3 regions of the Streptomyces sp. 8N616 genome follow, and region 1 is predicted to be linked to each of the others. Evidence: riboswitches for the same ligand, from Rfam matches in the RefSeq annotation. Region 1 holds a riboswitch; each other region holds the start of a gene.
The links. A riboswitch is a leader RNA that binds a small molecule or an ion and turns the genes downstream of it on or off. The one in region 1 is predicted to bind cobalamin.

Region 1 (10,316 bases):
CGAGGTCGTCCGCGACGAACGGTACGTCGAACCGGGCGGCGGCGACTGGGCCTCGGGGTACACCAAACTCCAGTGCCCGGCCCGCCACTTCCTCATCGGCTACAGCGTGCGCGGAGCCGCCGTCTCCGCCGCCCTGTGCGCGGAGGCGGGCACGGCGTTGGGCACGAACGGCCGGACGGTGTGGTTCGACCGGGGCGACGACCGGCCGGCGGCGGCCAAGGGCGGCGACTTCGCGTACGGCCGCTATAAGGGCCAGTGCGCGGACGACGAGTACGCGGCCGGGGTCGCGTACACCGGGCGCGTGGGATCGTCGAAGACACCGGATGCGCTGCTCTGCAGAAAGCTGGGGTGAGCGGCGGGGCGGGGGGGGGACACCGCGGGGAGCCGTACGGCCGTCAGCGCGCCCGGCGCGTGAGGGACAGCAGGTCGCGGGCCGGGCCCGCAGGGCGGCGGCCAGCGGGCCAGACCGCGCGCAGATCGCGGCGCAGCGGGACGCCCTCGACGGCGATCTCGACCAGCCGGTGGGCGGCGAGCTCCTCGCCGACGGCGAGTTCGCTGAGGACGGACGGCCCGGCGCCGCTCAGCACGGCGGCCTTCACGGCCGTGGTCGAGGCCAGCTCCAGCAGGGGTTCTGCGAGCCCGCCGTGGGCGGCGAGAGCCGCGTCGAGGACCTGGCGGGTGCCGGAGCCGCGCTCGCGCAGGATCAGCGGAGTCGCGGCCAGTTCGTCCGCACCGACCGGACTACGGCGGCGGGTCCAGCGGTGGACGGGGGCGGCGACGAGGACGAGCCGGTCGTGTCCGATCACGGCGCCGTCGAGGCCCCGCAGCGTGTCGAGGCCCTCGACGAAGCCGAGGTCGGCGTCGTCGGAGAGGAGCCGCTGCGCGACGGCGGCGGAGTTCCCCGCGAGCAGCGACACGGCGGTCCCGGGGCGCTGTGACCGCAGCGCGATCAGCCAGCCGGGCAGCAGGTACTCGGCGATGGTCATGCTCGCTGCCACCCGCAGCCGCGAGTCGCGGCGGGCGCGCAGCGCCTGTGCCCCGGCGTCGAAGGCCTCGGCGGCGTCGACGATCCGGCGCGCCCAATCGGTGACGAGCACACCGGCGTCGGTGAGCCGGGAGCCGCGCGGGGACCGGTCCACCAGCGCCACGCCCAACTGCCGTTCCATGGAACGGATACGGCTGCTCGCGGCGGGCTGTGTGATCCCGAGCTCCCCGGCCGCGCGCCCCAAGCTGCCCAGCCGGGCGACCGCGAGCAGCAACTCCAGCGCGCCCAGGTCGGGAACCCGGTGGGCGAGCGGCGCGCCGGGTACGGCGGCCTCGCGCCGCCGCTTCCCGGCAGTCGGCTCGGGCGGGTCCTCGGGGACTCTGGGCCGCTTACTCATAAAGCCAGGTTATGCCCTCATAGCCCGGTGGTCCCTGGTGGGCGGGCCGGGCGCCCGCGAGGGTGCTCGCATGGCCACCCTCGCGCAGTCCCGCCCCCGTCCCCTGTCCGGCGCTGGGCCGGCGCCCGCCCCCGAGCGCCGGGCGCGGGTCTCGGTGCGCGAACTCGGGCCCAACTGGTACGCGACCGTCATGGGCACCGCCATCGTGGCCACTGCCGGAGCCGGTCTGCGGGTCGGCTCCCCCGGCTCCCCCGGCTCCCCCGGCCTGCCCGCCCCGCCCGCCCTGCGGGCCGTATCCAGCGCCGTGTTCACCACCGTCATCACCGCCGTGTGGGCGCTCGCCGCGCTCATGCTCGCCGCGCTGCTCCTCGCGCGCGCCGCGCACTGGATACGCCACCGCGACCGGGCCCGCGCCCATCTCCTCGACCCCGCGATCGCGCCCTTCTACGGCTGCCCGGCCATGGCGTTCCCCGCGGTCGGCGCCGCGACGCTCCTCGTGGGGCGCGATCTCATCGGCGGACCCGCTGCCCTCGCCGTGGCCGCCGCGCTGTTCACCGCGGGGACGGCCGCCGGCCTGGTCACCGCGGCCGCGATCCCGTATCTGATGGTCACCCGGCACCGGATCGGGCCCGGCGACGCCTCCCCCGTGTGGCTGCTGCCCGTCGTCGCGCCCATGGTGCCCGCGGCGCTCGGCCCGCTGCTCGTACCGCACCTGCCCGCGGGCCAGTGGCGGGAGGCGATGCTGCTCGGCTGCTTCTCGCTCTTCGGCATGAGCCTGCTCGCCACGCTCCTGCTCCTGCCCCTGATCGTCGCCCGGCTGCTCCACCACGGCCCGCTGCCGCCCGCCCTCACCCCGGCGCTCTTCCTCGTGCTCGGGCCCCTCGGCCAGTCGGTGACCGCGGCCGGTCAGCTCGCGGAGGCGGCGCGCGGCGGCGCGGTCCGGGCTCCGTACGCCGAGGCGCTGGGCGCGTTCGCGGTGCTCTACGGCGTGCCGGTGCTGGGGTTCGCCCTCCTCTGGCTCGTCTTCGCCGCCGCGCTGACCGTACGGGCAGTGCGGCGCGGGATGCCGTTCTCGATGACGTGGTGGGCGTTCACGTTCCCGGTCGGCACCTGTGTCACGGGCGCCGAGGCGCTGGCCCGGCACACGGGCCTCGACGCGTACGGCTGGTCGGCCGCGGCGCTCTTCGCGCTGCTCGTGGCGGCCTGGGCCGTCGCCGGATTCCGCACGTTGCGTGCCACGCTCAGCGGCCGGCTGCTCGCAGCGCCGCGCCGATGACGTCCGGGGCCTGCGCCAACGACGGCCCGTACCAGGTGAGATGGCGGCCGCTGACGAGCGCGCACGGCAGGCCGGGGAAGGCCTCGGGGCCGTCGCCGGCCCCGAAGGCGTACGGCTCGTCGGGCAGCACGGCGAGGTCCGCGCCCGCCGCGTTGAGTTCGTCGAGCCGGATCTTCGGATAGCGGTCGGCGTGCCCGGCGTAGATGTTGTCGACGCCGAGTCGCGCGAGGAGGTCGCCCGCGAAGGTGTCGCGGCCGAGGACCATCCACGGCCGCCGCCAGACCGGCACGACGGCCGTCAGCCGGTCCCCGGGCGGCCGCACGTCCTGCCAGGCGGCCTCCGCCTCGTCCAGCCATCGTGGCCGGGCCAGCCCGCAGCCGCGCACCAGCACCCGCACCAGCTCGGCGAACGCCTGCTCCAGCGTGCGCACTTCGGTGACGAGGACCTCGAGCCCCGCGTCGCGCAGCGCGGCCAGGTCGGGCTCGCGGTTCTCCTCCTCGTTCGCGATCACCAGGTCGGGGGCGAGCCCGATGATCGCGGGCACGTCGGGGTTCTTGGTGCCCTTGACCCGTGCCACGTCGAGGCCCGCCGGGTGGCTGCACCACGCAGTGGCGCCGACCAGCAGCCCGGGCGCGGTGACAGCCACGGCCTCGGTGAGGGAGGGCACGAGCGATACGACGCGCATGCGATCACCCTACGCACGGGGCGCGGAATCCTGGGGGCGCGGAATCCTGTTGTCCACAGGCACATTGATCATCTGCGTACAGGCGTTACGCTGGCCGTGCAGCTGGTTCGCCCCGCCCCCCAGGCGGGAGCGTCGCAAGAGGGAATCCGGTGGGAATCCGGAACTGCCCCGCAGCGGTGAGCGGGAACGACCGCCGTCTTACGCACTGGACGCCCGGCGTCCGGGAAGCGACGGCCAGTAGGTGCCTGGCAAGATCATCAGGCGCGCCCGCGAGTCCGAAGACCTGCCACTGCCCGTGCCCCGCCGTGGGGTGCGGCCAACCGGGACCTCGAGGGCGGGTCGGCGGCGGCAGGGGCGTACGGCGTACGTACGAGCGTTCCCGTCTTCGCGTGCTCCGCCTTCCCGAGGTCGCTGACGAACTCGCGAAGGAGAGTTCCGTGACCGACTCACAGACCGCGCAGACGGCACAGACAGCGCAGACCGCGACATCGCCGCAGACCGCGCAGGCCCCGCACACCGCACGCGTGCGGGCGACTCTGCACGGCTACCCCCGGCAGGGCCCCGACCGGGAGCTGAAGAAGGCCGTCGAGGGCTACTGGGCAGGACGCATCACCCAGGAGGGACTGCTGCGCACGGCGGCCGCGTTGCGCGCCGGTGTCCGGCGCGAGCTGCGCGACGCGGGCATCGACGAGATCCCCACCGGCGATTTCTCGCTCTACGACCACGTCCTCGACGCCGCATGGGCCGTTGGCGCCGTCCCGGCCCGGCACCGCGCGGCCGGACTCGGCGAGCTGGACACCTTCTTCGCCATGGCCCGTGGCACGGCGGATGTGCAGCCGCTGGAGATGACCAAGTGGTTCGACACCAACTACCACTATCTCGTACCGGAGTTGAGCCAGGACACCGTCTTCGCCCCGGACTCACGCAAGCAGGTGGGGGAATTCGCCGAGGCCCGGGACGCGGGGTTCACCGCCCGCCCCGTGCTGCTCGGGCCGGTCAGCTTCCTGCTGCTCTCCAAGCCCGCCCCGGATGCCGCACCGGGCTTCCAGCCGCTGACTCTGCTGGACCGGCTCCTGCCGGTGTACGCGTCGCTGCTCGCGGATCTGCGGGAGGCCGGGGCCGAGTGGGTGCAGCTGGACGAGCCCGTCCTCGTCCAGGACCAGCCGGGCGCGGTGCTGAGCGCGACCGCGCGGGCCTACCGCGACCTGGGCGCCGTGCCCGCGCGGCCGAAGCTGCTCGTCGCCTCGTATTTCGACGGGCTCGGCGAGGCGCTGCCGGTGCTCGCGGACTCCCCGGTCGAGGGGTTCGCCCTGGACTTCACCGGACCGGCCGCGGCGAATGTGGACGCGCTCGCCGCCATAGGAGGTCTGCAGGACCGCCGCCTGATCGCGGGCGTGGTCGACGGCCGCAACGTCTGGGCCGCCGATCTGGAGCAGGCACTCGGCACCCTCGCGACGCTGCTGGGCCTGGCCGGGCGGGTGGACCCCGCGCCTTCCTGCTCGCTGCTGCATGTGCCGCTGGACGCGGCAGCCGAGCGGGAGTTGGACCCCCAGGTCGCCCGCTGGCTGTCCTTCGCGCGGCAGAAGACGGCTGAGGTCGCGGTCCTCGCCCGCGCCCTGAACGACGGCCGGGACGCGGTGGCCCCGCAGCTCGCCGCTGCCCGTGCCGCGCGCGCCTCGCGTGCCGGTTCCGCCCTCACCCGCGACGCGGCCGTACGGGAGCGCTGCGCGGCGGTGACGGCTGCGGACACCCGGCGCCCGCAGCCGTACGAGGTACGGGCCGCCGCCCAGCGCGCCCGGCTCGGCCTGCCTCCGCTGCCGACGACCACGATCGGCTCCTTCCCGCAGACCGCCGAACTCCGAGCCGCCCGCGCGGGCCTGCGGACCGGCCGCCTCACCGAGGACGAGTACCGGGAGCGCATCGAGCGGGAGATCCGGGACGTGATCGCCTTCCAGGAGAAGGCGGGTCTGGACGTACTGGTGCACGGCGAGCCCGAGCGCAACGACATGGTGCAGTTCTTCGCCGAGCAGCTGAACGGCTTCCTGGCGACCCGGCACGGCTGGGTCCAGTCGTACGGCACCCGCTATGTCAGGCCGCCGATCCTCGCCGGGGACGTGTCGCGGCCCGCGCCCATGTCCCTGGAGTGGACGCGCTTCGCCCAGTCCCTGACGGAGCGTCCGGTCAAGGGCATGCTCACAGGTCCTGTCACCATGCTCGCCTGGTCCTTCGTACGCGATGATCAGCCGCTCGCCGAGACCGCCCGGCAGGTGGCCCTCGCCCTGCGCGACGAGGTCGCCGACCTGGAGGCGGCGGGCACGGCGGTGGTGCAGGTCGACGAGCCCGCGCTGCGCGAGCTGCTGCCGCTGCGGCGGTCCGCGCGGGCCGGGTATCTGGCGTGGGCCACCGAGGCGTTCCGGCTCACCACGGCCGGGGTCCGGGCCGACACGCAGGTGCACACGCACATGTGCTACGCGGAGTTCGGCGCAATCCTGCCCGCCATCGAGGCCCTGGACGCGGACGTGATCAGCCTGGAGGCGGCGAGGTCCCGGATGGGCATCGCGGGCGAGCTGGCGGAGGCGGGCTATCCGCGCGAGGTGGGCCCGGGTGTGTACGACATCCACTCGCCGCGCGTCCCGTCCGCCGGGGAGATCGCGGATCTGCTGCGGCAGGCGCTCCGGGCAGTGCGACCGGAGCGGTTGTGGGTCAACCCCGACTGCGGGCTGAAGACCCGCTCGCCCGAGGAGGCGGACGCGGCGCTGGAGAACATGACGGCCGCGGCCCGCGAGGTGCGGTCGTCCCTCGCGGCCTGACGCCGGGACCGGCGCGGCGCGCCCGGTCGTCTTTTCCCACCCCGCCCGCCCTTGAAAGGGCGGGCGGGGTGGGAAGAGTTGGGCGCGCCGCGGCGTTCCTCAAGCCCACCGTCCAGAGCGAGCAGTGATCCCGCAGCATCTCGGCGAGCGCCTGCTCCTCGTCGCGCACCGTGGGCCGAAGCAGGAAAAAGCATTCCGAGGCGATACGGCAGCGCCCCGCACCGCCAGCTCAAGGCCGGTACGGCATCATGCGGAGTGTGACCCGACGCCTGATGCTCCTCGACTCCGCCTCCCTCTACTTCCGCGCGTACTTCGGCGTGCCGGACTCGGTCAGGGCACCGGACGGCTCGCCGGTCAACGCGGTGCGCGGACTGCTGGACTTCATCGCCCGGCTCGTCCAGGACCACCGCCCCGACGACCTCGTGGCCTGCATGGACGCCGACTGGCGCCCCCACTGGCGGGTCGAGCTGATCCCCAGCTACAAGGCGCACCGGGTCGCGGAGGAGGTGCCGGAGGGCTCCGACATCGAGGAGGTCCCGGACACGCTCTCCCCGCAGGTGCCGGTGATCGAGGCGGTGCTGGACGCGGTGGGCATCGCGCGCGTGGGCGTGCCCGCGTACGAGGCGGACGACGTGATCGGCACACTGACCGGCCGTGCCACCGGACCCGTCGACATCGTCACCGGGGACCGTGACCTCTTCCAGCTGGTGGACGACGGGCGCGGGGTGCGCGTGCTCTACCCGGTGAAGGGCGTCGGGACGCTCCAGCCCGTCGACGAGGCGTGGCTGCGCGCGAAGTACGGCGTGGACGGGCCGGGGTATGCGGACCTGGCGCTGCTGCGCGGCGACCCGAGCGACGGACTGCCCGGCGTCCCGGGCATCGGCGAGAAGACCGCCGCCAAGCTCCTCGCCGAGTTCGGCGATCTGGCGGGGATCATGGCCGCGCTCAGCAACCGGATGGCCAAGATCAGCCCGGCGCAGCGCAAGCGCCTTGACGAGGCGCGGGACTACATCGCGGTCGCGCCCAAGGTCGTACGGGTCGCCTCGGACGTACCGCTTCCGGACTTCGACCCCGCGCTGCCGCGCACGCCGCGCGACCCCGACGCCGTGCTGGCGCTGGCCGAGCGCTGGGGGCTCGGCGGCTCACTGCAGCGGCTTCTCACCGCGCTCCAGCATTGATCCTGTTAGGTTAGGTCTACCTAACCAACGTTGGTGTGAGGCAGGGGAGGCCGCCGTGGCAGATCGTCCGGCTCGTAAGGCACCGAAGCTCAACCGCGCTCGTGTGGTGCGTACGCAGCAGCTCACGCCACACATGGTGCGCGTGGTGCTGGGCGGCGAGGGCCTGACCGGATTCGGCGCGGGCGAGTACACCGACCACTACGTCAAACTGCTCTTCCCGATCGAGGGCGTGGCGTACCCCGAGCCGTTCGACATCGAGGCGGTCCGCCGCGACCTGCCGCGCGACCAGTGGCCCCGGATGAGGACGTACACGGTGCGCAGCTGGGACCCGGAGGCGCGCGAGCTGGCCCTTGACTTCGTGGTCCACGGCGACGAGGGCGTGGCGGGACCGTGGGCGGCGAGCGTGAAGCCCGGCGAGGAGATCTTCTTCTCGGGCCCCGGCGGGGGCTACGCGCCGGACCCGGCCGCCGACTGGCACCTCCTCGTGGGCGACGAGAGCGCCCTGCCCGCCATCGCCGCCGCGCTGGAGCGCATTCCCGCCGGCTCGCAGGTCCGCGCCTTCGTGGAGGTGGCCGGGCCGGAGGAGCAGCAGGAGCTGGCCGTTCCGCCAGGCGCGGAGGTCGTCTGGCTGTTCCGGGGCGGCGCGCCGGTGGGCGAAGCCCTGGTGGCGGCCGTACGGGCGCTGGACTTCCCGCAGGGCGAAGTGCAGGCGTTCGTGCACGGCGAGGCCGGGTTCGTGAAGGAGATCCGCCGCCTGCTGCGGGTCGAGCGGGAAGTGCCGCGCGAGCGGCTGTCGATCTCCGGCTACTGGCGGCGGGGGCACGACGAGGACGGCTGGCAGGCGTCCAAGCGCGAGTGGAACCAGCAGGTGGAGGCGGAACAGGAGGGAACCCCCGCCTCCGCATCCTGAGGGCCGGGGGCCCGGCGGCGTCTCTTTCAGACGGGCGGTCAGGGAGACCTGATTCAGCCGCCGCCGCTTCACTTCTCCAGGCAGGTCTGCTCGTACGGAATCCCGGGCGCGTAGTGCTTCCACTGCTCGCGTGTCAGGCCGCTCCCCGTGATCTCGCAGGCCATGCCGTGGGGATCTGCGGCTACGGCGGGGAGCACGCCGAGGTCCCAGACCTCGGCCCCGTCGCCGGCACCGGCCACCATGGTGCGGCCGTCCCTGGTGAAGTGGAAAGCGTCGACAACTTCCGTGTCGGAGGGCAGCGTCAGCGCGCGGACGGCGCGGCTGGGCTGCCCGATGTCCCACACTGCGGCTGTCTCTTCCGTGCCGACTGCCAGCAGCCTGCCCTCCGGGTGGAAGCCGAACGTAAGCTGACGAACGGAATCCGCGCCCTGGAAAGCAGCCAGCTTCCGGGGGTGGGTCTTCGAGCGCGCGTCCCACAGCACCACGCTCTCGTCCGACCCCTCGAGCACGCTCCCGCTGGTGGCCAGCATCGTGCCGTCGCGGCTGAGCACTCCCCCGCCACCTTTCACTTGATGCGTGTCGGAGGCGCCGATCAACGAGGTCGCGGTGCCCGACATGACCAGGGTGGAGTCGGGGCCGTAGGAGAGGGTGGTCGACAGATTGCCGCCGTCGAGGCGGCCGCGCGGCTTCGGAGGGTCATGGCCGGCGTCCCACACGAGCGTCCAGCCGTCGCCCCAATCGCTGAAGAGAAACTTGTTGCCCGTCGCGGCGAGGGTCCTGCCGCGCGGCGCGAAAGCCAGTGAGCCTACGGAGGTCGGCCGCTTCAGCGTGGCTGTGCGATACGGATGGCGGCGGTCGGTGACGTCCCACAGGAGGATCCGTCCGTCGTCCCCGCCGCTGGCGAGCATGCCGCTGTCATGGCTGAACCCCACGGTGGTGACGGCCTTGCTGTGTCCTTTCAGGATGGCGAGTCGGACGGGTTTGCGTCGGTCGGTGATGTCCCACAAGGTCACCTGCTCATCGACGCCGCCCATGGCGACGGTGCGGCCGTCCGGACTCAGCGCCGTTGCCTTGACCGCGTAACCCGCGGGGGGCAGTTCTGCCAACCGGGACGGGACTGTCGCAGACAGCCGCCAACGCATGACCGCTCCGTCGAGATCGAGCGTGACCAGTTGGTCGCGGCGGGGCAGGAAGGCGATCTCCTCGACCCAGTCGGTGTGCCCCTCCAACTGCGCCTTCTGCTTGGGCTCTGAGGGCTTGGCGGTATCCCACAGGACGACCCTGCCGTCCTCGTGTCCGGACGCCAGCGTCGCTCCGTCCCCGCTGAACGCGAGTGCATTGACGGAGGACCGCGCCCCGTTGAGCGTGGCCAGGTGACGCGGAGCCCTGCCGGGGCTGTTCTGCCACAGCGTGGCGCTGCCTCGGTGGCCAACAGCGAAAGTGCCGCTGTCGGGGCTGAAGACCGGGCCAGCGTCCCAGTTGTCGATCCTGCCGAGCCTCGCCGGCAGCTGCGGATTCCGGAAGTCCCACACCGTGAGTCCGCTGCGGTGGGTGATCGAGTCCTTATCCACCGGTTCCTCGCTCGCCCGTACCGTTCCCGATGTCGTCACCAGCGTGCGCCCATCCGGGCTGAGTACGGCATCTGTGGCGTCCTCGAGGCCCGTGCGGGAGACCCGATCGCGCGGCCGGTCCGGGTCGCGGATGTCCCATACGGTCAGCCGTCCGTTCTTGTCCTCCTCGCCCACCGTGACCAGGCTGTGCCCGTCGGGGGCGAAGGCCACGCCCGTTACCTCTGCCGGGCCCGGCAGCGCGGCGCGTTCACGCGGCCTGCTCGGTGTGCTCACGTCCCACATCCGTACGCCGTGCTTGCTCTCGGCAACGGCCAGCAGCTTTCCGTCCCGGCTGAACTCCACCTGTCCCGTGTCAACCGTCGTGGCCCCGAGGCGGGCCACGGGCGAGTCCCGGTCTGCTCGCGTCAAGTCCCACAGCTGGAGCGTCTCTTCCTCGTCGGGCGCCGCCAGGAGCCTTGCGTCCCGGCTGAGCGCCGTGTCACCGAGGGTGTCGAGCCGCCCGAG
Region 2 (10,316 bases), on a different contig from region 1:
GCGCATCCTGCGCAGCACGGTATCCAGGCCGCGCGCGGAGAGGATGCGGTCCCGGGCGAGCACGTCGAGGTCGCCGGTGCGCGGGTCCTGCGGGAGGTATCCGACCTCGCCGGTACGGGTGACGGTGCCCGCGGCGGGGATGCCCTCACCGGCGAGGACCTTGGTGAGCGTGGTCTTGCCTGCGCCGTTGCGGCCGACGAGGCCGATGCGGTCGCCCTTGGCGATACGGACGGAGGCGGACTCGATGAGGATGCGGGCGCCTGCGCGCAGCTCGAGGCCGGTGGCGGTGATCACGGAAAGACTCCAGGGCAGCAGATGAGGGCGTCGGGACGGACGTGCGGGCGTACGGTCGGCGACGCCGCCTAATGCACAAGGAGAATTGCCATGACAGGGAGTCTAGCGGGGGCGTGCAACCGCATTTTCCCGGTGGCCGACGCGATCCCGCAGGCAGCGCGGCTCCCCGCCGCCGTGCGCAGCAGGACGAGGTGACGCACTTCACCCATACTCGTGGGTGGGCAGCGCGCATCCAGGAGCGGTTCCACAGGTTCCGGAGGAGTGAACGTCATGGCAGACACCGGTGCGGCCCGGCCGACGATCTACCCGACGCTGCTGTACGAGGACGCGCAGGCGGCGATCAAGCTGCTCACGGAAGCCTTCGGCTTCAAGGCGGACGCGGTCTACACGGGCGAGGACGACATCGTCGCCCACGCGGAGCTCAGTTACGGCAACGGCGTGGTCATGCTCGGGTCGAAGGGCAGAGCGGGCGTCTTCGCGGAGACCATGCGGAACGCCGGGCCCGCCGGCATCTACGTCGCCGTCGAGGACGTGGACGCGCACCATCGCAAGGCCGCCTCCCACGGCGTGGAGATCCTGATGCCGCCGACCGACCAGGACTACGGCTCGCGGGACTACATGGCGCGGGATGCCGAGGGCAACGTGTGGAGCTTCGGCACGTACGCCCCGGCCACCGCCCCGGCCGGCGGCGCGGGGTGACTGCGAGGGCTCTTGGGGCGTGACGGCCGGTGCTCCTGCCGCGTCTCCTGGGGCGTGACTGCCGGGCTCCTGCGGCGTGACTGCCCGGGCCCTTCAGGCCTCTCCCGTGTGCACCTGGAAGGCGGCCCGGCGCACGGCCTTGGCGAGCGCCGGGTCGGGGTGGGCGGCCGCCAGGGCGACGAGGACCTGCACGGTGCGCGGGTGGCCGACGGCCCGTACCTCGTCGAGCAGCGCCGGGACCGTGCCCTGCACCGCCGAGTCGAGATGGCGTACGAGCAGCGGGGCTTCGCCGTGGTCGGCGACGGCGGCCGCGGTGTCGACCCACAGCCACGTGGCCTCTTCACGGGTGAGCACCGCCAGCAGGTCCTCCGGGTCGCTGCCCTCCTGCTCGGCCATCCACATCAGGGCGTACGGGCGCAGGCGCGGCTCGTCGACGACCGACCGTACGGCGGGCTCGGCGGGCCCGCCGACCACGCGCAGCGCCTCGAAGGCGAGTCCGCGCAGCAGGGCGTCGTCGCCGCGGGCGGCGTCGAGGAGTTCGGAGACTGCGGCGGCGGCCGGGCGGGCGGCGAGCCAGGCCCGGTACTCGTCGCGGGCCGGGCCCGGGGTGAGGCGGGCGCAGCCGCGCAGCATGTCCTCCGCGGACCACTCGATGTTCCCCGCGGGGCTCTGCGCGGCCACGCAGATCTGCTCGAGCTTGACCCACACGGCCCAGTTGCCGAGCGGGGTGAGCGTGGCCTGGCCGTCCTCGACGGTCAGCGCGCCGACGGAGGCGAGAGCGTCGAGCGCCCAGTCGAGCAGGGTGCCGGGCCGAGGTCCGTCGGCGTGGGACAGCTCGGTCTCGGGGGTGCTTGTGTCGGGGGTGCGCGTGTATGGGGTGCTCGTGTCGGGGGCGACCGTGTCGGAGGCGACCGTGTCGGAGGCGCTGTTGTCCGGGTAGGGCACCTCGCAGCGCTCGGTGCGCAGTTCGGCGACGCGCTTCTCCAGCAGGTCCTGAAGGGCGGAGACCGAGACGGCGCCGTCCGAGAGCTGGAGGAGCGACAGGAGCTGGGGCGCGGCCTCGACGACTTCCGCGACGGGGGTGGGTGCGAAGGCCGAGGGGGCGGGGTGGGCGAGCGACCACGCGTCGAAGAGCGCGACCCAGCCGCGCAGCGCGGCGCTGTCGTCCCGGTCCCAGGCCTGCAGCCGCCAGCCGGGGCGGGCGGTTTCGCCGTACAGCTCGATGAGCCCGGCGAGCCGCGCCCGGTCCCAGTCGGCCAGTACCTGATGTGAAGTCAGGTTCAGTGCGGCCGCGGCGCTTTCTGCGGCGTCGCGGCTGAGCGCGCCGCTGCCGCCGGGCCGCAGGCGGGCGCCGCGGCCGCGCTCGGCGTCCGCCCAGCGGGCGATCCGCACGGCTCCGGCGAGCTCCGTCCGTGCCTGGCGGGCGAGTTCGGCCCGCGGCGGCGTGCCCTCGGGCGGCCTGGGCGCGGGCCGGGCGCGCCGGTTCGTCACGGCCCGGCGGGCGGCGGACATCGGTCGTCGGGGGACAAGGCGGAGCCGGGAGTCGCGCGGGGTACGGGACGTCACGGGAGCAGTCTTCCCGTTGACGGCCCGAAAGCCCAATCGGAATCCGCTCGCGCGGATTCCTCACGACCTCGGCCCCGGATGGACGGGGCTCCGCGCCGCGCAGGGGCTGACCGCCACGACGGCCGTCCTCCGCGCCTGCGTGCGCAACTTCCCGCCCGCCCACCCATAAAGGGCGGGTGGACCCGGCCCGGCACCCCCGGACGGCGGCATCCCTGGACGGCAGCGCCGTGCGGCGAGCCACGGTCGGGGCACCCGCGTGGACGCCCGCGTGGCGCAGCCCGCCCCGTGCCGCGCCTGCGGTGCGTGACTTCCCGCCCCTGAAGGGGCGGCGGGTGGGTGGTGGGAACTGCGGCCAGCCGACCGGGCCTAAAGGGTGGGTGGGATGCGGCCGTCCGACCCGGGTGGGTGGGACGTGCGGGCGTTCGCCCGTCCCTAAAGGGGCAGGTGGGGGCGGGGCTACATCAGGGGGGTGAGGAAGCGGCGGAGGGCTTCCTCGTAGGACTCGGGGTCGGCGTTCCACATCGACGCGTGGGGGGCGTGTTCGACGGGGAGCAGCGTGACCAGATCCGGACGGCGTTCCGCGAGGGCGCGCGAAGCGTCCCACGGAGCGATCGTGTCGTCCGGGCCGTGCATGATCAGCACCGGTACGGACAGCCGGTCGGGGTCGGCGGACGCCAAGAGGCGCCCGCTGCCCAGACCCGTACGCCCCTGGGCGGCCCGTACCGCCAGCGGCAGCAGCGGCCCCGGCGCGCCGTCCGCCGCGGCGAGAGCCCGTACGGCCGCCTGCCAGTCCAGGATGGGCGAGTCGAGGACGAGGCCCTTGATCCGGTTCCGCAGGGCGGACTCGGCCGCGGCGTGCAGCGCCATCGTGGCGCCCGTCGACCAGCCGTACAGCACGACCGTCTCGGCCCCGTACCGCACCGCGTAGCGGATCGCCGCGTCCAGGTCGCGCCACTCCGTGTCGCCGAGGTGGCCGATGCCGTCCGGGGAGCGGGGGGCTCCGAGGTCGCCGCGGTAGGCGAGGTCGAGGATCGGGAACCGGTGCCGGTGCAGGAAGGGCATGACGACCATGGGGTGTTCGCGGCTGGTGCCGAGGCCGTGCACGGTGATCACCCAGGTGTCGCGGGCGCCGGGTACGAACCACGCGGGCAGCGCGCCGAGTTCGCCGGGCACGTCCACGTCGGCGTGGTCGAGTCCCAGGGCGTCGCGCGGATTCCCGATGTAGACCTGCGGGGTGAGCCACATCCGGTCGCCAGGCTCCAGCGTGCCGTATGTGACCCGCTCGAGGCGGCGTACGACCGAGTCCGCGGGGTGCGGCGAGTTCCTCAGCACCGCCCCGACGATCGCGTGCCGGTCGCCGCCGGTCAGCCCGTACGTGCCGGGCCGCAGCGACGCCAGGCTGCGGGTGAGCGTGATCTGGTCGGCGGCCGAGCCGTGGACGGTGAGCTGCGGGTCGGTGGGCAGCGGCCGGACGCGCGAGGGTTTCAGGGCAGCGTCACAGGCGTACCGCCCGGCCGCCACGGCGGCCGCGCCGGCACCGAGGAGGGTGGCGGCCGCCACGGCCGCCGCTGTACGCAGGCGCATCCGTACCAGTGTGGTCGGGTGCCAAGCGAGCGGCCAGCGGGCGGACACCGTACGCGTACGCGGGTCCGGGACGCCTACGCGGGTCCCGGACGCCTACGCGGGTCCCGGACACCTTCGCGGGTCCCGGACAGCTTCGCGGGTCCGGGACGCGGCGGGGTCAGCTCCGCTCGCCGTCGCGCCGGCGGTTGCCCTCGCCGTCGCCCTGGCCGTAGCCGCGGAGCTTCTCCGCCACCTCCGCGAGCTGGTCCGGGGACAGCAGGCTGGGTTCACGCCCGGGTACGGCGCGCGCGGCGAGCCAGAGCCTGCACATCCACTCCAGCTGCGCAGTGCGGTCGTACGCCTCGTCGAGGCTGTCGCCGTGGACGACGGTGCCGTGGTTCTGCAGCAGACATCCGCTGCGGTCGCGGAGCGCGCGGAGCATGTTCTCGGCCAATTCGTCGCTCCCGTAGAGCGCGTATCGGGCGACGCGCACCGGTCCGCCGAGCGCCGCCGTCATGTAGTGGATGGGCGGAAGCTCGGGGACCAGGGTGGAGACGGCCGTGGCGTGGACGGCATGGGTGTGGACGACGGCCGCGGCGCCGGTGTTGCGGTAGACGGCGAGGTGCATGGGCAGCTCGCTGGTGGGCTTGAGTTCACCGAGGACCTGGCGGCCAGAGAGGTCGACGCCGACGGGGTCGTCCGGAGCCAGCCGGTCGTACGGCACGCCGGTCGGGGTCACGAGAACGGTGTCCCCGACGCGGGCGGACACGTTCCCCGAGGTGCCCACGACCAGGCCGTCGGCCACCGTGCGGCGGGCCGTGGCGACAACGTCGGCCCAGGCCTCCACCAGGGGTGCCGAGGGGCTGTGCAGCGACTCCAAAGTTCACCTCAAAGACAGTGATCTGTTTCACAGAATTCAGCGGTGGCGGCACCACCAGTCGGTTTGTGCCGCTCTGCGCCCGGCCGAGATCCAACCTCCATGGATACGACAGCACCCCAACGCCCCATCCAGTTCACCTTCCGTTCACTCGACATCCCTACGGTCACGGCAGCCACTGACCATCAAACTGATTGCCTGGGTGAATGGAACACATCACGCTTCTCATCGGGATCGTGATCATCACGGCCTTGGTGTTCGACTTTACGAACGGCTTCCACGACACCGCCAACGCCATGGCCACCACCATCTCCACCGGGGCTCTCAGGCCCAAGACCGCGGTGGCGATGTCGGCGGTCCTCAACCTCGTCGGCGCGTTCCTCTCGGTCGAGGTGGCGGCGACCATCTCCAAAGGCATCGTCGATGAATCCGGCATCCAGCCCGAAGTGATCTTCGCGGGTCTGGTGGGTGCCATCGTCTGGAATCTGCTGACCTGGCTGGCCGGTCTCCCCTCCAGCTCCTCGCACGCCCTCTTCGGCGGCCTGATCGGCGCGACCGTCGCCTCGGCGGGCCTCGGCGCCGTCCACGGCGACGAGGTCGTCATGAAGGTCCTGATCCCGGCCGTCGCCGCGCCGGTCGTCGCGGGCATCGCCACCCTGCTGGCGACCCGGCTGTCCTACCGCGCCGCCCGGAACGCCGACCCGGAGGCCACCGCCAAGGGCTACCGCGCCGGGCAGATCGCCTCGGCCGCGCTGGTCTCCCTGGCCCACGGCACCAACGACGCGCAGAAGACCATGGGTGTGATGACGCTGGCGCTGATCACCGGTGGCGCGCTCGCCCCGGACGCCGCCCCGCCGCTGTGGGTCATCGCCTCGGCCGGTCTCGCCATCGCGCTCGGCACCTACCTGGGCGGCTGGCGGATCATCCGCACCATGGGCAAGGGCCTCACCGACATCCAGCCGCCGCAGGGCTTCGCCGCCCAGACCGGCGCCGCGGTCACCATCCTGGCCTCCTCCCACCTGGGCTTCGCCCTCTCCACCACCCAGGTCTGCTCCGGCGCCGTGATGGGCTCCGGGCTCGGCCGCAAGGGCGGCGTGGTGCGGTGGTCCACGGCGGGCCGGATGTTCGCGGCCTGGGGGCTGACCCTGCCGGCCGCGGGTGTGGTCGGCGGCGCCGCTGCGCTGCTGGCGAAGCAGGGCACCGCGGGTGTCGCCGGTGTCGCCGTGCTCGCGCTTGCGGCCTGTGCCGCTATCTGGATCGCCTCGCGCCGCAGGCCGGTCGACCACACGAACGTCAACGACGTCGACGGCGTCGAGGGCGCAGAGCCGGAGGGCGTCGTCACGGCCGCCATCAAGTCCGTCTCCCCGCCGCCGGTGGGCACCGCCGCCACCGGAGCCCAGGAGACGGCCGGCGCGCCGCCCCAGTCGCAGTCCAAGTCCAAGTCCCAGTCCGCCACCGCCAAGGTCACGGCCTAGGCGCCGGGATCAATCGAGATCGGTCGAGAGAGCAAGAAGGAAGCATCCGCATGGACATCGACTGGGCAGCACTCGGCCAGGTCTTCGGCGTCAGCCTCCTGGTCACCGTCGGGATGGTCGGCCTGTTCACGCTCGGCATCGTCGGCAGCTCCAGGAAGGCGCAGCCGCAGCCGGACGGCACGGTCGCCGCGACCGGTGCACCGCCGGTCCTCGCGCGCGGGGGCGCGTACGCCTGCTACGCGCTGTGCGCTGCGGCCGTCGCGTACGGGATTTACCTGATCGTCGCCTGACGGAGCCCCGCGCCGCTCGCCATGCGCCCCTGCGCGGGCACCGCTCGTCATGCGCCCCACGCGCGCGGGGGCACGTGGGGCGACGGCAGCGGGCTCCGCTTCCGTCTCCGCGCAGGGACAACGATGGCCCCACCCGCCCCTGTTGGCGGCAGCCCTTCGTGCCCGCGGCCGGGGAACGATCGCAGTCGTTCCCCGGCCGCGGGCGTGTGAGGTCCTGCCGCAGGTCAAGGGGCAAGTTGACGGGCGTTCGCAGGCCGTGGTGGACTGCCGGAGCCAAACGGCGGCAGGAGAGGAAGCCGGTGCGAATCCGGCGCGGTCCCGCCACTGTCACCGGGGAGCGCTCCCCCACCCCAGAAGTCACGGCCCTTAGCGACGGGTTGGAAGGCCGGGGGAAGCGCCGATCCGGGAGCCAGGAGACTCTCACCGCCGGTCACGTCGAGCCAGGGCGCGGACCCTGAGTGAGGACATATCGTCATGCCCGGCTGCCGCCGTACGCGCCGTTCGCGTCATACCCGCCGTTCCTCAAGAACCGTCGTCGCGCTCTCCCGCCGCCCGTGTTCCCCACGGCCGTGTTCCCTACGCGCGCGTGCCCCCCGCGCGCGTTCCCTCCGAGGCACGACGGCGTCCTGATCCGATGCGTGCCGAACACGCCTCTTTCGTGTACGGCGCCGCGCTGGGCTTCGCCTGCGACCTCGTCGCCGGCGATCCGCGGCGCGGTCACCCCGTTGCCGCCTTCGGGCGGGCCGCGGCCGCCGTCGAGCGGCGCTTGTGGCGCGACCACCGCGCGTACGGCGCCCTGCACGCCGCTGTGTGCGCGGGCGGCGCCGTGGCCGCGGCAGCAGCGCTGTCGCGCGCCGTACGCCGCTCCCCCGCGGCAGCCGTGGCGCTGACCGCCGTCGCCACCTGGTCGGTGCTGGGCGGCACGTCGCTCGGCCGCGAGGCGCGGGCCGTGGGCGGCGCGCTGGCGGCAGGCGACATCGAAGTGGCCCGCGACCGCCTCCCGCACCTGTGCGGCCGGGACCCGCAGGCCCTGGACGAGCGGCAGATCGCGCGCGCCGTCGTGGAGTCCGTCGCCGAGAACACCTCGGACGCGGTCGTGGGCGCCCTGGTCTGGGGCGCGGCGGCGGGCGTGCCGGGGCTGGTGGGGTTCCGGGCGGTCAACACCCTTGACGCGATGGTCGGTCACAAGTCGCCGCGCCATCGGCGCTACGGCTGGGCCTCGGCCCGCCTCGACGACCTCGTGGGCTTCCCGGGCTCCCGGCTCACCGCCGCGCTGGCCGTACTGGCGGGTCCCGACCCGCGCGGCGCGTGGCGCGTCCTGCGCCGCGATGCGCGCAAGCACCCCAGCCCCAATGCCGGTCCTGTGGAAGCCGCGTTCGCGGGCGCGCTGGGCGTACGGCTCGGGGGCACCCTCGCGTACGGCGGCCGGGTCGAGCACCGTCCTGTGCTGGGGGAAGGCAACCGCCCGGTGGCGGTGGAGGACATCGAGCGTGCGGTACGGCTTTCGCGGCGCGTGAGCGCGCTCGCGCTGGCGGCGTGCGTGGGCGCACGGCTGGCGTGGGCTGGCGCCGCACCACCGGCGCCGGGCGCGCTCCGGACCGCGCTGCGCGCCACGTCCGCCGACGCAGCGCGCATCCGCGCGAGAGACCGGCGCGCCGCGAACACCGGCCTTGCGGCACGGTTTTCCCACCCGGACGCCCCTTTCAGGGCGGGCGGGTGGGAAATCCCGGACGCGGAACGCCCGGGGACGGAGGGTCCGGGGCTGAGGGGTCCAGGGCCGCAGCGGCCGCGCGCGGAGGGGCCGGCACCGGCGCGGTCGGAGGCGGGGTTGCCGGGGAGCGGGGTCGTACGGCGGCTTGGGCTCGCGGGACGGCGCGGTCGGGACGCGCGCGTTCCCGGGGCCCGGAAGGAGCGGTCATGAATCGCAGGGGCGGCGGGCTGCTGGTCGCCGGGACCACATCCGACGCGGGCAAGAGCGTCGTCACAGCCGGCATCTGCCGCTGGCTGGCCCGCAAGGGCGTATCCGTCGCGCCCTTCAAGGCGCAGAACATGTCACTGAATTCGTTCGTGACACGCGAAGGCGCCGAAATCGGGCGGGCCCAGGCCATGCAGGCCGCGGCCGCCCGTATCGAGCCGACGGCCCTCATGAACCCCGTACTGCTCAAGCCCGGCAGCGACCGCAGCAGCCAGGTCGTCCTGCTCGGCAAGCCGGTGGGCGAGCTGAGCGCCAGCCGCTACCACGGAGGGCGGCAGGAGGAGCTGCTCGGCACCGTCGTGGCGTGCCTGGAGGAGCTGCGGGGCACGTATGACGCAGTGATCTGTGAAGGGGCCGGGAGCCCGGCCGAGATCAATCTGCGGCGCACCGACATCGTCAACATGGGGCTGGCGCGGGCCGCTCGGCTGCCGGTCGTGGTGGTCGGGGACATCGACCGGGGCGGCGTCTTCGCCTCCTTCTTCGGCACGACGGCGCTGCTCGGCCGCGAGGACCAGTCGCTCGTCGCCGGGTATCTGGTCAACAAGTTCCGCGGCGATGTCGCCCTCCTGGAGCCGGGGTTGGAGATGCTGCGCGGGCTGACCGGGCGGCGGACCTTCGGTGTGCTGCCGTACGCGCACGGGCTCGGCATCGACGAGGAGGACGGCCTGCGCGTGTCGCTGCGGGGCGCGGTGCGCGAGTCGGTCGTCGCCCCGCCGCACGGCGAGGACGTGCTGCGGGTGGCGGTCGCCGCGGTCCCGCTGATGTCCAACTTCACCGACGTGGACGCGCTGGCCGCGGAACCGGGCGTGGTGGTGCGGTTCGTCGACCGCCCGGAGGAGCTGGCCGACGCGGATCTGGTCGTGCTGCCCGGCACCCGCGGCACCGTGCGCGCCCTGGAGTGGCTGCGCGAGCGCGGTATCGCCGCCGCCGTCGCCCGGCGTGCCGCCGAGGGCCGCCCGGTGCTCGGCGTCTGCGGAGGCTTCCAGATGCTGGGCGAGCGCATCGAGGACGACGTCGAGTCGCGGGCCGGGGCGGTCGACGGGCTCGGGCTCCTGCCCGTACGGGTTCGCTTCGCGCCGGAGAAGACCCTCGCGCGGCCGGTGGGCGAGGCGCTGGGCGAGCGCGTCGAGGGCTACGAGATCCACCACGGCGTGGCCGAGGTGACCGGCGGAGACGAGGCGTTCATCTCCGATGGCCGGGGCCGCGGTCTCGACGGCTGCAGGGTCGGGCCCGTCTGGGGCACGCACTGGCACGGCTCGCTGGAGAGCGACGGGTTCCGGCGCGCCTTTCTGCGGCGCGTCGCGAAGGACGCCGGGCGCCGCTTCGTACCCGCTCCTGATACGTCGTTCGGGGCGCTGCGCGAGGAGCAGCTGGACCGCCTGGGCGACCTGATCGAGGAACACGCCGATACGGACGCGCTGCTGCAGTTGATCGAGGACGGCGCGCCGTCCGGGCTGCCGTTCGTTCCGCCGGGGATGCCGGGTCACAGCGTTCCGCCGGGGGCGCCATGAAGGACAACGCACGAATCGAAGGGGCCACCGTGAGCACTGTGCTGCTGCTGTCCACCGCCGATACGG
Region 3 (10,316 bases), on a different contig from region 1:
GACGCTGCCGGCCTCCCAGCCGTTGCCGTAGAGGAGGGCGGCCTTCTCGTTGGCCATCACGTTGGCGTGGTCCTGCTCGTCCTTGGTCTGGTCACCCTTGTTGTACTTCTTGACCAGGTTGACGAAGTGCTCGATGCCCTGCTGCGCCTCGGGGGTGCTGAGGGTGGCCTTCCACTCCTTGGACCCCTCGTCGTACTCGGCGATCTGCCCGCCGTACGCAGCGACGTAGGACATCGCGGCGTACCAGTAGCGGCCGGGCAGGTAGAGCGAGGAGAAGCGCTTGTCCTTCTTGCCGTACTCGGCCTGGACCTTGTCGGCGGCCTTCAGGAGGTCGTCCTCGGTCTCCGGGAGCGCGTCCGAGCCGGTCGCCTTCTTGAACTGATCCGCGTTGTAGATGGCGACGCGCGCACCCGCGTAGTACGGCACGCAGAACTGCTTGCCCTCGAAGGTGCAGGTGTCCTTGAGGCCCTGGATCCAGGTGTCGGAGTTGTCGTACTTCTTGGGGTCGATCTCGGCGAGCGCCCCGTTGAGGATGTACGTCATGGTCTCGGTGTTCCCGAGCTCGACCACGTCGGGGAACTTGCTGCCGCCGAGTGCGGTGTCCAGCTTCTTGGCCTTGTCCGCCCACTGCTGGTACTGCACCTTGACGGTGACCTTCGGGTACTTCTTCTTGAACTGCGCATTGACGTCCTTGACCAGCTCGGGCCAGGTGCTCTGCGCGTCGACCATCAGCCAGACCGTGAGCGTCTCGTTCCGGTCCTTGGGATCCTTCGACGCCCCCGAGTCTTCCGACCCGCACGCCGCCACTCCGGTGATCATTGCCGCGACGCCGACCGCCGCGATGAGCTTGCGCCTCACGCCACCCTCCTTCAACGGATGCCAGAGAACTCCCCCACCCCCGTCAGGTCGCTGAGCCCTTGAACCGACTCGTTACGGGCGCGCACTGTGTGTGGCTCGGGGACATGGTCTTTAATGGTTTAGACCAGTGCTCGGCAGCTTGGCCTAGACCTTTTGGGGTGTCAAGGGTGTATAAGAGTCGCGTCGGCTCCGTTACCGGACCGACACCTGAGCTGGATGGCCGCCATTGGCCGGGACCGTGCCACGATGTGAGCCGCTGAGGACGGAGGAGCCGGTGACGGCAGCAGGACAGCAGTCGGGAAGGCTGGCCATGGAAACCGAAGGGGACAACGCCGAGGGCAACGGCAACAACGGCACCCTCGCCGCGCGGAGCGCGCGCGTGCCCAAGTACTACCGGCTCAAGCGTCATTTGCTGGAGATGACCGAGACGCTGCCGCCCGGCACGCCCGTACCCCCGGAGCGGACTCTCGCCGCCGAGTTCGACACCTCGCGTACGACCGTGCGCCAGGCCCTGCAGGAGCTGGTGGTCGAGGGGAGACTCGAGCGGATCCAGGGCAAGGGCACCTTCGTCGCCAAGCCCAAGGTCTCGCAGGCCCTGCAACTGACCTCCTACACCGAGGACATGCGGGCCCAGGGCCTCGAACCGGCCTCCCAGCTCCTGGACATCGGCTATGTCACCGCCGACGACCGGCTCGCGGGGCTGCTCGACATCGCGACCGGGGGGCGGGTGCTGCGCATTGAGCGGCTGCGGCTCGCGAGCGGCGAGCCGATGGCGATCGAGACGACACATTTGTCGGCAAAGCGATTCCCCGCGCTGCGCCGGAGCCTGGTCAAGTACACCTCGCTCTACACGGCGCTCGCGGAGGTCTACGACGTCCGGCTGGCAGAGGCCGAGGAGACGATCGAGACCTCGCTGGCCACGCCCCGCGAGGCCGGGCTGCTGGGTACGGACGTGGGGCTGCCGATGCTGATGCTGTCGCGGCACTCGCTGGACGCGGACGGCCGTCCGGTGGAGTGGGTGCGGTCGGTCTACCGCGGCGACCGCTACAAGTTCGTCGCGCGTCTGCAGCGCCCTCAGGGCTGATCAGCGGGAGCTCGGGACACCTCCGTGACCTGGGGGTTTGGCAACCGTGTCCGTACCGGTATGCGGACGGGTGGTGACGGTTCCCACACCGCTGGCTTAGATTTCCTGCGCGTTACACAGGAGTCGGCCGCAGGGACGGAGTTCGTTGCCATGCCAGAGCCAGCAACACCACCACAGACCCCCACGCGCAACCTGAATCCCAAATCCGTGGCGGTCTGGACGCTCGTCGCCCTGATAGGCGCGGCCGGCTGGGCCGTGCTGGCGCTCTCCCGGGGCGAAGAGGTCTCAGCGGCCTGGATGGTGGCGGCGGCCCTCGGCTCGTACGCCATCGCGTACCGCTTCTACGCGCGCTTCATCACCAACCGGGTCCTGAAGGTCGACAAGTCCCGGGCCACGCCCGCCGAGCGGCTCAACAACGGAGTGGACTTCCACCCGACCGACCGGCGGGTGCTGTTCGGCCACCACTTCGCGGCGGTCGCGGGCGCGGGCCCGCTGGTCGGCCCGGTCCTCGCGGCGCAGATGGGCTACCTGCCCGGCACCATCTGGATCATCGTCGGCGTGATCTTCGCCGGCGCGGTGCAGGACATGGTCACGCTGTTCTTCTCGATGCGCCGCAACGGCCGGTCGCTCGGCCAGATGGCGCGGGACGAGATCGGGCCCTTCGGCGGTGCCGCCGCCCTGGTCGCGGTCTTCGCGATCATGATCATTCTGCTGGCGGTGCTGGCGCTGGTCATCGTGAACGCCCTGGCGAACTCGCCGTGGGGCGTCTTCTCCATCGGCATGACCATACCGATCGCCCTCTTCATGGGCTTCTACCTGCGCGTACTGCGGCCGGGCCGGGTCACCGAGGTCTCCGCCATCGGCGTCGCGCTGCTGCTGCTCGCCATCGTCGCGGGCGGCTGGGTCGCCGAGTCCTCGCTCGCCGACTTCTTCACGCTGTCGCCGGGCGCCCTGGTCATCTGGATGGTCGTCTACGGCTTCGTGGCCTCCGTGCTGCCGGTGTGGATGCTGCTGGCGCCGCGCGACTACCTCTCGACCTTCATGAAGGTCGGAACGATCGCACTGCTGGCGCTCGGCGTCGTCATCGCGCTGCCGACGCTGAAGATGGACCCGGTGACCAGCTTCGCCACGAGCGGCAACGGGCCCGTCTTCGCCGGGTCGCTCTTCCCGTTCGTCTTCATCACCATCGCGTGCGGCGCGCTCTCCGGCTTCCACTCCCTGGTCTCCTCGGGCACCACCCCGAAGATGATCCAGAAGGAGACGCAGATCCGGATGGTCGGCTACGGCGCCATGCTGACCGAGTCGTTCGTCGCCGTCATGGCGATGATCACCGCCTGCATCATCGACCCCGGGCTGTACTTCGCGGTCAACTCGCCGGCGGGCGTAATCGGTTCGACGGTCGACTCGGCATCGCAGGCCGTGGCCGGCCTCGGCTTCTCCATCTCGCCCGACCAGCTCGCCGCGGCGGCCAAGTCGGTCGAGGAGCAGAGCCTCCTCTCCCGTACGGGCGGCGCGCCCACCTTCGCCCTCGGCATGTCGGAGATCTTCTCCTCGGTGATCGGCGGCGCCGGGCTGAAGGCGTTCTGGTACCACTTCGCGATCATGTTCGAGGCGCTGTTCATCCTCACCACGGTGGACGCGGGCACCCGGGTCGGGCGCTTCATGCTCCAGGACATGCTCGGCAACGTCTACAAGCCGTTCCGGCAGGTCAGTTGGAAGCCGGGCGTGTGGTTCGCCAGCGCCGTCGTCGTGGGCGGCTGGGGCTACTTCCTGTGGGTCGGCGTACACGACCCGCTGGGCGGCATCAACCAGCTCTTCCCGCTCTTCGGCATCGCCAACCAGCTGCTCGCGGCGGTCGCCCTGGCCGTCTGCACGACGCTGCTGGTGAAGTCCGGGCGGCTGAAGTGGGCCTGGGTCACGGCGGTTCCGCTGGCCTGGGACGCGGCGGTCACGCTGACCGCGAGCTGGCAGAAGGTCTTCTCCGACGACCCGCGGGTCGGCTTCTTCAAGCAGCGGGCCCTCAACCAGGAGGCCATCGACGCCGGGAAGGTCCTGCCGCCCGCCAAGAACATGGACGACATGCACACCATCGTCACCAACGCGACGGTGGACGGCGTGCTCGCGGCGCTCTTCGCGCTCCTCATCGTCGTGGTGATCGCCGACGCAGGCCGGGTCTGCTACAAGGCGATCCGCGACCCGCAGAGCGTCACGCTGCACGAAGTGCCATTCGAGGAGTCGAAGATCGTTGCCCCCGCTGGGCTCTTCCCGACCAAGGAGGAGAAGGCGGAGCTCGTGGCGGCCGGGGTCGGTGCGGACGCCGGTTCCGGGGAGCAGGGCGGAGCCCGCGACCGGGAGCCCCAGCCGTGAAAGGCGCGGCGGGCCTCCGCAGGACGGCCTCGAAGATCCGCTGGTTCTGGCGCGAGGCGTCGGGCGAGGCGACGTACGACCGGTACGTCGCCCACGCCCGGGCCCGTGACCCGCGGGCGGAGGTGCTGAGCCGACGCGAGTTCGAGCGGCAGCGCACCGATGCGCGGGAGGCCGACCCGCGGGAGGGCTTCCGCTGCTGTTGAACTCGTGGTCGTAGGACGGCCGCCGTACCCCGCCACCGGGGATTGCGGCGGCCGTTCGCCGTCAGCGCACCCAGTCCTTGAGAGGCGCGGTCTCCACGGTGATTCCCACGGGATCGGGCAGCTCGACGGCCTTGCCGAACGGCGGGTCTCGGTCTCGGCCTCGGCGGGGTGCTGCTGGTCGTCGGCGGCGTCTGGCGGGCCCTCGTCCACGCCCGCGTGGACGTACACCCTTCCCTTCATGGGAATGGTGGGCCTGGTCGCGGCGACCGTGGTGGAGCGTGTCCGCCGGCGGCTGCACGACAAGTGCCGTGCTCTTCACCGGGATCACCCTCTGCGCGGGCGGCGTCGCGCCCCCGTATTCCCCGGTTTCTGGGCCGCGATCGCGTGGGTGGTCGGCCGCTTCGCGATGTTCGGCAAGACACTGTCGCCGCTCCGGGCATGCTCGTGTGCACGGCGGCGGTGGCCGTGGTGCACGCGCCCGGGTCCGCGCCGCGGGCGTCCATCACCACGGAGTCCACGCCGACGGCGTCCGTGCCGTCGGCATCCGACGCGGCGTCCGGGCCCGCGGAATCTCCGGTGACGGGTGTCAGACGCCTCCTGCAGACTGATGCTCATGGACATCACGATTCGTGCCGCCCGCCCGGAGGAGTTCGACGCCCTCGGGGAGATCACGGCGGAGGCCTACCTGGGGGACGGGCTGCTCGACTTCGGGGCCTCGGACCCGTACCTGGAACAGCTGCGGGATGTCAGGAGCCGGGCTGAGCACACGGAGGTGCTGGTGGCGGCGGACGGGGCGAGCGATGAACTCCTCGGCGGGGTCGCGTTCGTAGCGCCGGGGAGCCCGTATGCGAACGTGGCCGGGCCCGGGGAGGCCGAGTTCCGGATGCTGGCGGTGGCGCCTGCGGCGCGGCGCCGCGGGGCCGCAGAGGGGCTCGTACGGGCGTGCCTGGAGCGGGCGCGGCAGCTGGGCCTCGGGCGTATGGTCCTGTCCAGCCAGCAGCGGATGCTGACGGCCCACCGGCTGTACGAGCGGCTGGGGTTCGTACGGGCTCCGGAGCGCGACTGGGAGCCGATACCCGGGTTCCCGCTGTGGGTGTTCACCGCCGAGCTCGGGACGGCGGCGGAGTAACTCACCCACCGCCTCTACCCCGTTCCCCCGCTGACACAATATGTAGGGGTGCGCACGGACGGCGACACAAGATGTATGCTCGTGCTCGCTGCCACCACAGGGGAATCCGGTGCGAATCCGGAACTGTCCCGCAACGGTGTGGATGTGCGTGTTCGCGCATGTCCCGAGTCCGAGGACCTGCCGGCAGCACCGCCCGGCTCGACCGGACCGGGCGGCGAATCGTCCCGGGTCTCGTGGGTTGGGCCGACGGACGCTGCGCGGTGTGCTGCCGCCCTTTCCCGGGGGTGACGTACGCCCGCACGCGCCCGTGGCGCACCACCCCTCGCGGCCCCAGCCGAGCGAGGGAGAGCCACGTGACCATCGCGCCCGCGGATCCTGCGTCACGCGAGTCCGTATCGGAGCCCGCCACAGCCGCGGTGACCGCACCAGCAGCCGTGGAGGCGGGCGTCGCCGGCGGCCCCGGCGCCGCCCTGCTGCGCACCCTGACCGACCTCACCGCCGACCTGCCCGCGACCGACCCGGGCCGGGTCGCCGCGGCCGCGCTCCGCGGCCGCCACGCGGGCTCCGACGAGGCCGAGTTGCGGGAGCTGGCCACAGAGGCGGCGGCCGGGCTCATCTCCGAGGACCCCGAGTACTCGCGGCTCGCCGCGCGCCTGCTCACCCGCGCCATCGCCGAAGAGGCCGCGAGCCAAGGCGCCGTCTCCTTCTCCGCCTCGGTCGCGACCGGCCACCGGGAGGGCCTGATCGCCGACGCCACGGCCGAGTTCGTCCGCGCCCACGCCGCCCGCCTCGACGCGCTCGTCGAGTCCGCCCTCGCCGGCGGCGCCGACGACCGGTTCGGCTACTTCGGTCTGCGCACCCTCCACAGCCGCTATCTGCTGCGCCACCCCATCACCCGTCAGGTCATCGAGACCCCGCAGCACTTCATGCTCCGTGTGGCCTGCGGACTCGCGGAGGACGGCTCGGAGCGGGCTGTCGGCGAAGTGGCCGCGCTCTACGGGCTGATGAGCCGCCTCGACTACCTCCCCAGCTCCCCCACCCTCTTCAACTCCGGTACCCGCCACCCGCAGATGTCCTCCTGCTATTTGCTGGACTCCCCGCTGGACGAGCTCGACTCGATCTACGAGCGCTACCACCAGATCGCGCGGCTCTCGAAGCACGCGGGCGGCATCGGCCTGCCGTACAGCCGCGTCCGCTCGCGCGGCTCGCTGATCCGCGGCACGAACGGGCACTCCAACGGCATCGTGCCGTTCCTGCGCACCCTCGACGCCTCCGTCGCCGCGGTCAACCAGGGCGGGCGGCGCAAGGGCGCGGCCTGCGTCTACCTCGAGACCTGGCACGCGGACATCGAGGAGTTCCTGGAGCTGCGCGACAACACCGGCGAGGACGCGCGCCGCACCCACAACCTCAACCTCGCGCACTGGATCCCGGACGAGTTCATGCGCAGGGTCGAGGCGGACGGGCCGTGGTCGCTGTTCTCGCCCGCGGACGTACCGGAGCTGGTCGACCTGTGGGGCGCGGAGTTCGACGCCGCGTACCGGAAGGCGGAGGCGGAGGGCCGCTACGTCAAGCAGATCCCGGCCCGCCAGGTCTACGCCCGGATGATGCGCACCCTCGCGCAGACCGGCAACGGCTGGATGACCTTCAAGGACGCCGCGAACCGGACCGCCAACCAGACCGCCGAGCCCGGCAGGGTCGTCCACTCCTCCAACCTCTGCACCGAGATCCTCGAGGTCACGGAGGACGGCGAGACCGCCGTCTGCAACCTCGGCTCGGTCAACCTCGCCGCCCACCTGGGCGAGGACGGCGAGATGGACTGGGAGCGGCTCGACGCCACCGTCCGTACCGCCGTGACCTTCCTCGACCGGGTCGTCGACATCAACTTCTACCCCACGCCGCAGGCCGCGGCCTCCAACGAGCGCTGGCGGCCGGTGGGCCTCGGCGTGATGGGCCTCCAGGACGTCTTCTTCCGGCTGAAGCTGTCCTTCGACTCCCCCGAGGCCGCCCGGCTCTCCACGCAGATCGCCGAGCGCATCATGCTGGCGGCGTACGAGGCGTCGTGCGCCCTCGCCGAGCGGCACGGCCCTCCCCCCGCCTGGTCCGCCACCCGCGCCGCGCGTGGCGTCCTGCACCCCGACCACTACGCCGCGCAGCCGCGCTGGCCCGAGCGGTGGGCCGCGCTGCGCGCCCGTATCGCCCGGACCGGCATGCGCAATGCGCTGCTGCTGGCGATTGCGCCGACGGCGACGATCGCCTCCATTGCGGGCGTGTACGAGTGCATCGAGCCGCAGGTGTCCAACCTCTTCAAGCGCGAGACGCTGTCGGGCGAGTTCCTCCAGGTCAACTCCTACCTGGTGGCGGAGCTCAAGCGGCTCGGCGTGTGGGACGCGCAGACCCGGGAGGCGCTGCGCGAGTCCAACGGCTCGGTGCAGGACTTCACCTGGATTCCGGAGGACGTACGGGCGCTGTACCGGACGGCGTGGGAGATCCCGCAGCGGGCGCTGATCGACATGGGCGCGGCCCGTACGCCGTACCTCGACCAGAGCCAGTCGCTGAACCTCTTCATGGCTTCACCGACCATCGGCAAGCTCAGCTCGATGTACGCGTACGCGTGGAAGAAGGGCCTGAAGACCACGTACTACCTGCGGTCGCGCCCGGCGACGCGGATCGCCCAGTCCGCGCGCGCCGCCACCGCGGCGACGGCCGACACCGCCGCCACCGCGGCGACCGCGGCGACCGCGGCGACCGCGGCGACCATTCCAGTCCAGCAGGCCGCCCCCGACGAGGCGGTCGCCTGCTCCCTTGAGAACCCCGAGTCCTGCGAGGCCTGCCAGTAAATGAGTGCCCACCCGTCACCCGACCACCACCCCTCGAAGACGGCGCTTCGCGCCGACACCTCTACCTCCAAAAACCTTCTCGACCCGGGCTTCGAGCTGACCCTGCGTCCCATGCGCTACCCGGACTTCTACGAGCGCTACCGCGACGCGATCAAGAACACCTGGACCGTGGAGGAGGTTGACCTCCACTCCGACGTGGCCGACCTCGCCAAACTCTCCGCGGGCGAACAGCACATGATCGGCCGCCTGGTCGCCTTCTTCGCGACCGGCGACTCGATCGTCGCCAACAACCTCGTCCTCACCCTCTACAAGCACATCAACTCCCCAGAGGCGCGTCTCTATCTCTCCCGCCAGCTCTTCGAGGAGGCCGTCCACGTCCAGTTCTACTTGACGCTGCTGGACACCTACCTCCCCGACCCCGACGACCGCACGGCCGCCTTCGCCGCGGTCGAGAACATCCCGTCCATCCGCGAGAAGGCGCAGTTCTGCTTCCGGTGGATGGACTCGGTGGAAGAGATCGACCGGCTGCGCACGAAGGAGGACCGGCGCCGCTTCCTGCTCAATCTGATCTGCTTCGCGGCGTGCATCGAGGGCCTGTTCTTCTACGGTGCCTTCGCCTACGTCTACTGGTTCCGCTCGCGCGGTCTGCTGCACGGCCTGGCGACCGGTACGAACTGGGTGTTCCGTGACGAGTCGATGCACATGGAGTTCGCCTTCTCGGTCGTGGACACCGTCCGCCAGGAGGAGCCGGATCTCTTCGACGAGGAGCTGGGCAAGCAGGTCACGGCGATGCTGGAGGAGGCCGTGGAGGCCGAGCTGCAGTTCGCCCGCGACCTGTGCGGGGACGGCCTGCCCGGGATGAACACCGACTCGATGCGCGAGTATCTGCAGTGCGTCGCGGACCAGCGGCTGCGCCGCCTGGGGCTGCCGGCGCGCTACGGCTCGGAGAACCCGTTCTCCTTCATGGAGCTGCAGAACGTCCAGGAGCTGACCAACTTCTTCGAGCGCCGCCCGTCCGCGTACCAGGTGGCGGTCGAGGGCTCGGTCGCCTTCGACGACGACTTCTGAACGACCGACTGCCGCAGGCCCGGTGTCGCGGGTCTGCGGCAGCCCCCAAGCATGGCGCACAGGTAAGGGGGCGGCCTCAAAGGAGGCCGCCCCTTACGCGAGCACGGAGAAGGTCAGTCGTTCGGGACCGTCTCGTAGCGCGGCGTGCCCTCGGCCATCTGCCGGAGCGCGTCCTTCCGGTCCCGCTTCGACAGCCGGTCGATGTAGAGGTAGCCGTTCAGGTGGTCGGTCTCGTGCTGCAGGCAGCGCGCGAAGTAGCCGGTGCCCTCGACCGCGATCGGATTGCCCTGGAGGTCCTGGCCGCGGCAGACCGCGTAGTCGGGGCGGGCCAGCGGGGCATAGGCGGTCGGCACCGACAGGCAGCCCTCGTTGGAGTCGTCCAGCACCCGGAGCTCGGCGGGCAGGTCGTCGATCACCGGGTTGCAGATCGCGCCCACGTGCCGCTCACCGTTGTCGTCCGGGCAGTCGTAGACGAAGACCCGCAGGTCGACGCCGATCTGGTTGGCGGCGAGGCCCACGCCCTCGGCGGCCCGCTGGCTGGCGAACATGTCGTCGACGAGCTGCGCGAGCTTGTCGTCGAACTCGGTCACGTCCTTGCAGCGCCGGTGCAGCACCGGGTTGCCGACGACGGTGATCGGGCGGGCGGTGCCGCGCTCGCGGTGCGCCTTCTCCCGCGCCTCGGCGTCCACCGTGTCGTCGATGAACTCCGAGGATTCCGCCTCGGCATCCGCCACCTGCTGCCCGCTCTCCTGCTGCGCCATCTCCGCCGT

Region 2: it holds a riboswitch for cobalamin, as region 1 does, so the genes downstream of both, ACTWQC_RS01375 (cobalamin biosynthesis protein) here and metE (5-methyltetrahydropteroyltriglutamate--homocysteine S-methyltransferase) in region 1, are expected to answer to the same signal.
Region 3: it holds a riboswitch for cobalamin, as region 1 does, so the genes downstream of both, ACTWQC_RS26820 (ribonucleoside-diphosphate reductase subunit alpha) here and metE (5-methyltetrahydropteroyltriglutamate--homocysteine S-methyltransferase) in region 1, are expected to answer to the same signal.

The regions. Positions count from the first base shown of each region.
Region 1 is NZ_JBQQBY010000046.1:35,817-46,132, forward strand. Features, by position in the region: partial or broken gene ACTWQC_RS31400 (glycoside hydrolase family 5 protein) at 1-352, shown strand, start outside; gene ACTWQC_RS31405 (LysR family transcriptional regulator) at 396-1,382, opposite strand; gene ACTWQC_RS31410 (TDT family transporter) at 1,453-2,658, shown strand; gene ACTWQC_RS31415 (helical backbone metal receptor) at 2,624-3,343, opposite strand; cobalamin riboswitch at 3,429-3,648, shown strand; gene metE (5-methyltetrahydropteroyltriglutamate--homocysteine S-methyltransferase) at 3,868-6,153, shown strand; gene ACTWQC_RS31425 (5'-3' exonuclease) at 6,426-7,331, shown strand; gene ACTWQC_RS31430 (siderophore-interacting protein) at 7,387-8,241, shown strand; gene ACTWQC_RS31435 (TIR domain-containing protein) at 8,310-10,316, opposite strand, start outside.
Region 2 is NZ_JBQQBY010000001.1:312,765-323,080, reverse strand. Features, by position in the region: gene ACTWQC_RS01410 (ABC-F family ATP-binding cassette domain-containing protein) at 1-294, opposite strand, end outside; gene ACTWQC_RS01405 (VOC family protein) at 565-993, shown strand; gene ACTWQC_RS01400 (hypothetical protein) at 1,087-2,559, opposite strand; gene ACTWQC_RS01395 (alpha/beta hydrolase) at 3,016-4,143, opposite strand; gene ACTWQC_RS01390 (class II aldolase/adducin family protein) at 4,301-5,002, opposite strand; gene ACTWQC_RS01385 (inorganic phosphate transporter) at 5,206-6,474, shown strand; gene ACTWQC_RS01380 (hypothetical protein) at 6,525-6,764, shown strand; cobalamin riboswitch at 7,054-7,184, shown strand; partial or broken gene ACTWQC_RS01375 (cobalamin biosynthesis protein) at 7,399-8,322, shown strand; gene ACTWQC_RS01370 (cobyric acid synthase) at 8,682-10,250, shown strand; gene cobN (cobaltochelatase subunit CobN) at 10,280-10,316, shown strand, end outside.
Region 3 is NZ_JBQQBY010000033.1:70,890-81,205, forward strand. Features, by position in the region: gene ACTWQC_RS26795 (sugar ABC transporter substrate-binding protein) at 1-858, opposite strand, end outside; gene ACTWQC_RS26800 (GntR family transcriptional regulator) at 1,169-1,942, shown strand; gene ACTWQC_RS26805 (carbon starvation CstA family protein) at 2,093-4,309, shown strand; gene ACTWQC_RS26810 (YbdD/YjiX family protein) at 4,306-4,512, shown strand; gene ACTWQC_RS26815 (GNAT family N-acetyltransferase) at 5,126-5,641, shown strand; cobalamin riboswitch at 5,710-5,840, shown strand; gene ACTWQC_RS26820 (ribonucleoside-diphosphate reductase subunit alpha) at 5,995-8,478, shown strand; gene ACTWQC_RS26825 (ribonucleotide-diphosphate reductase subunit beta) at 8,479-9,546, shown strand; gene def (peptide deformylase) at 9,660-10,307, opposite strand.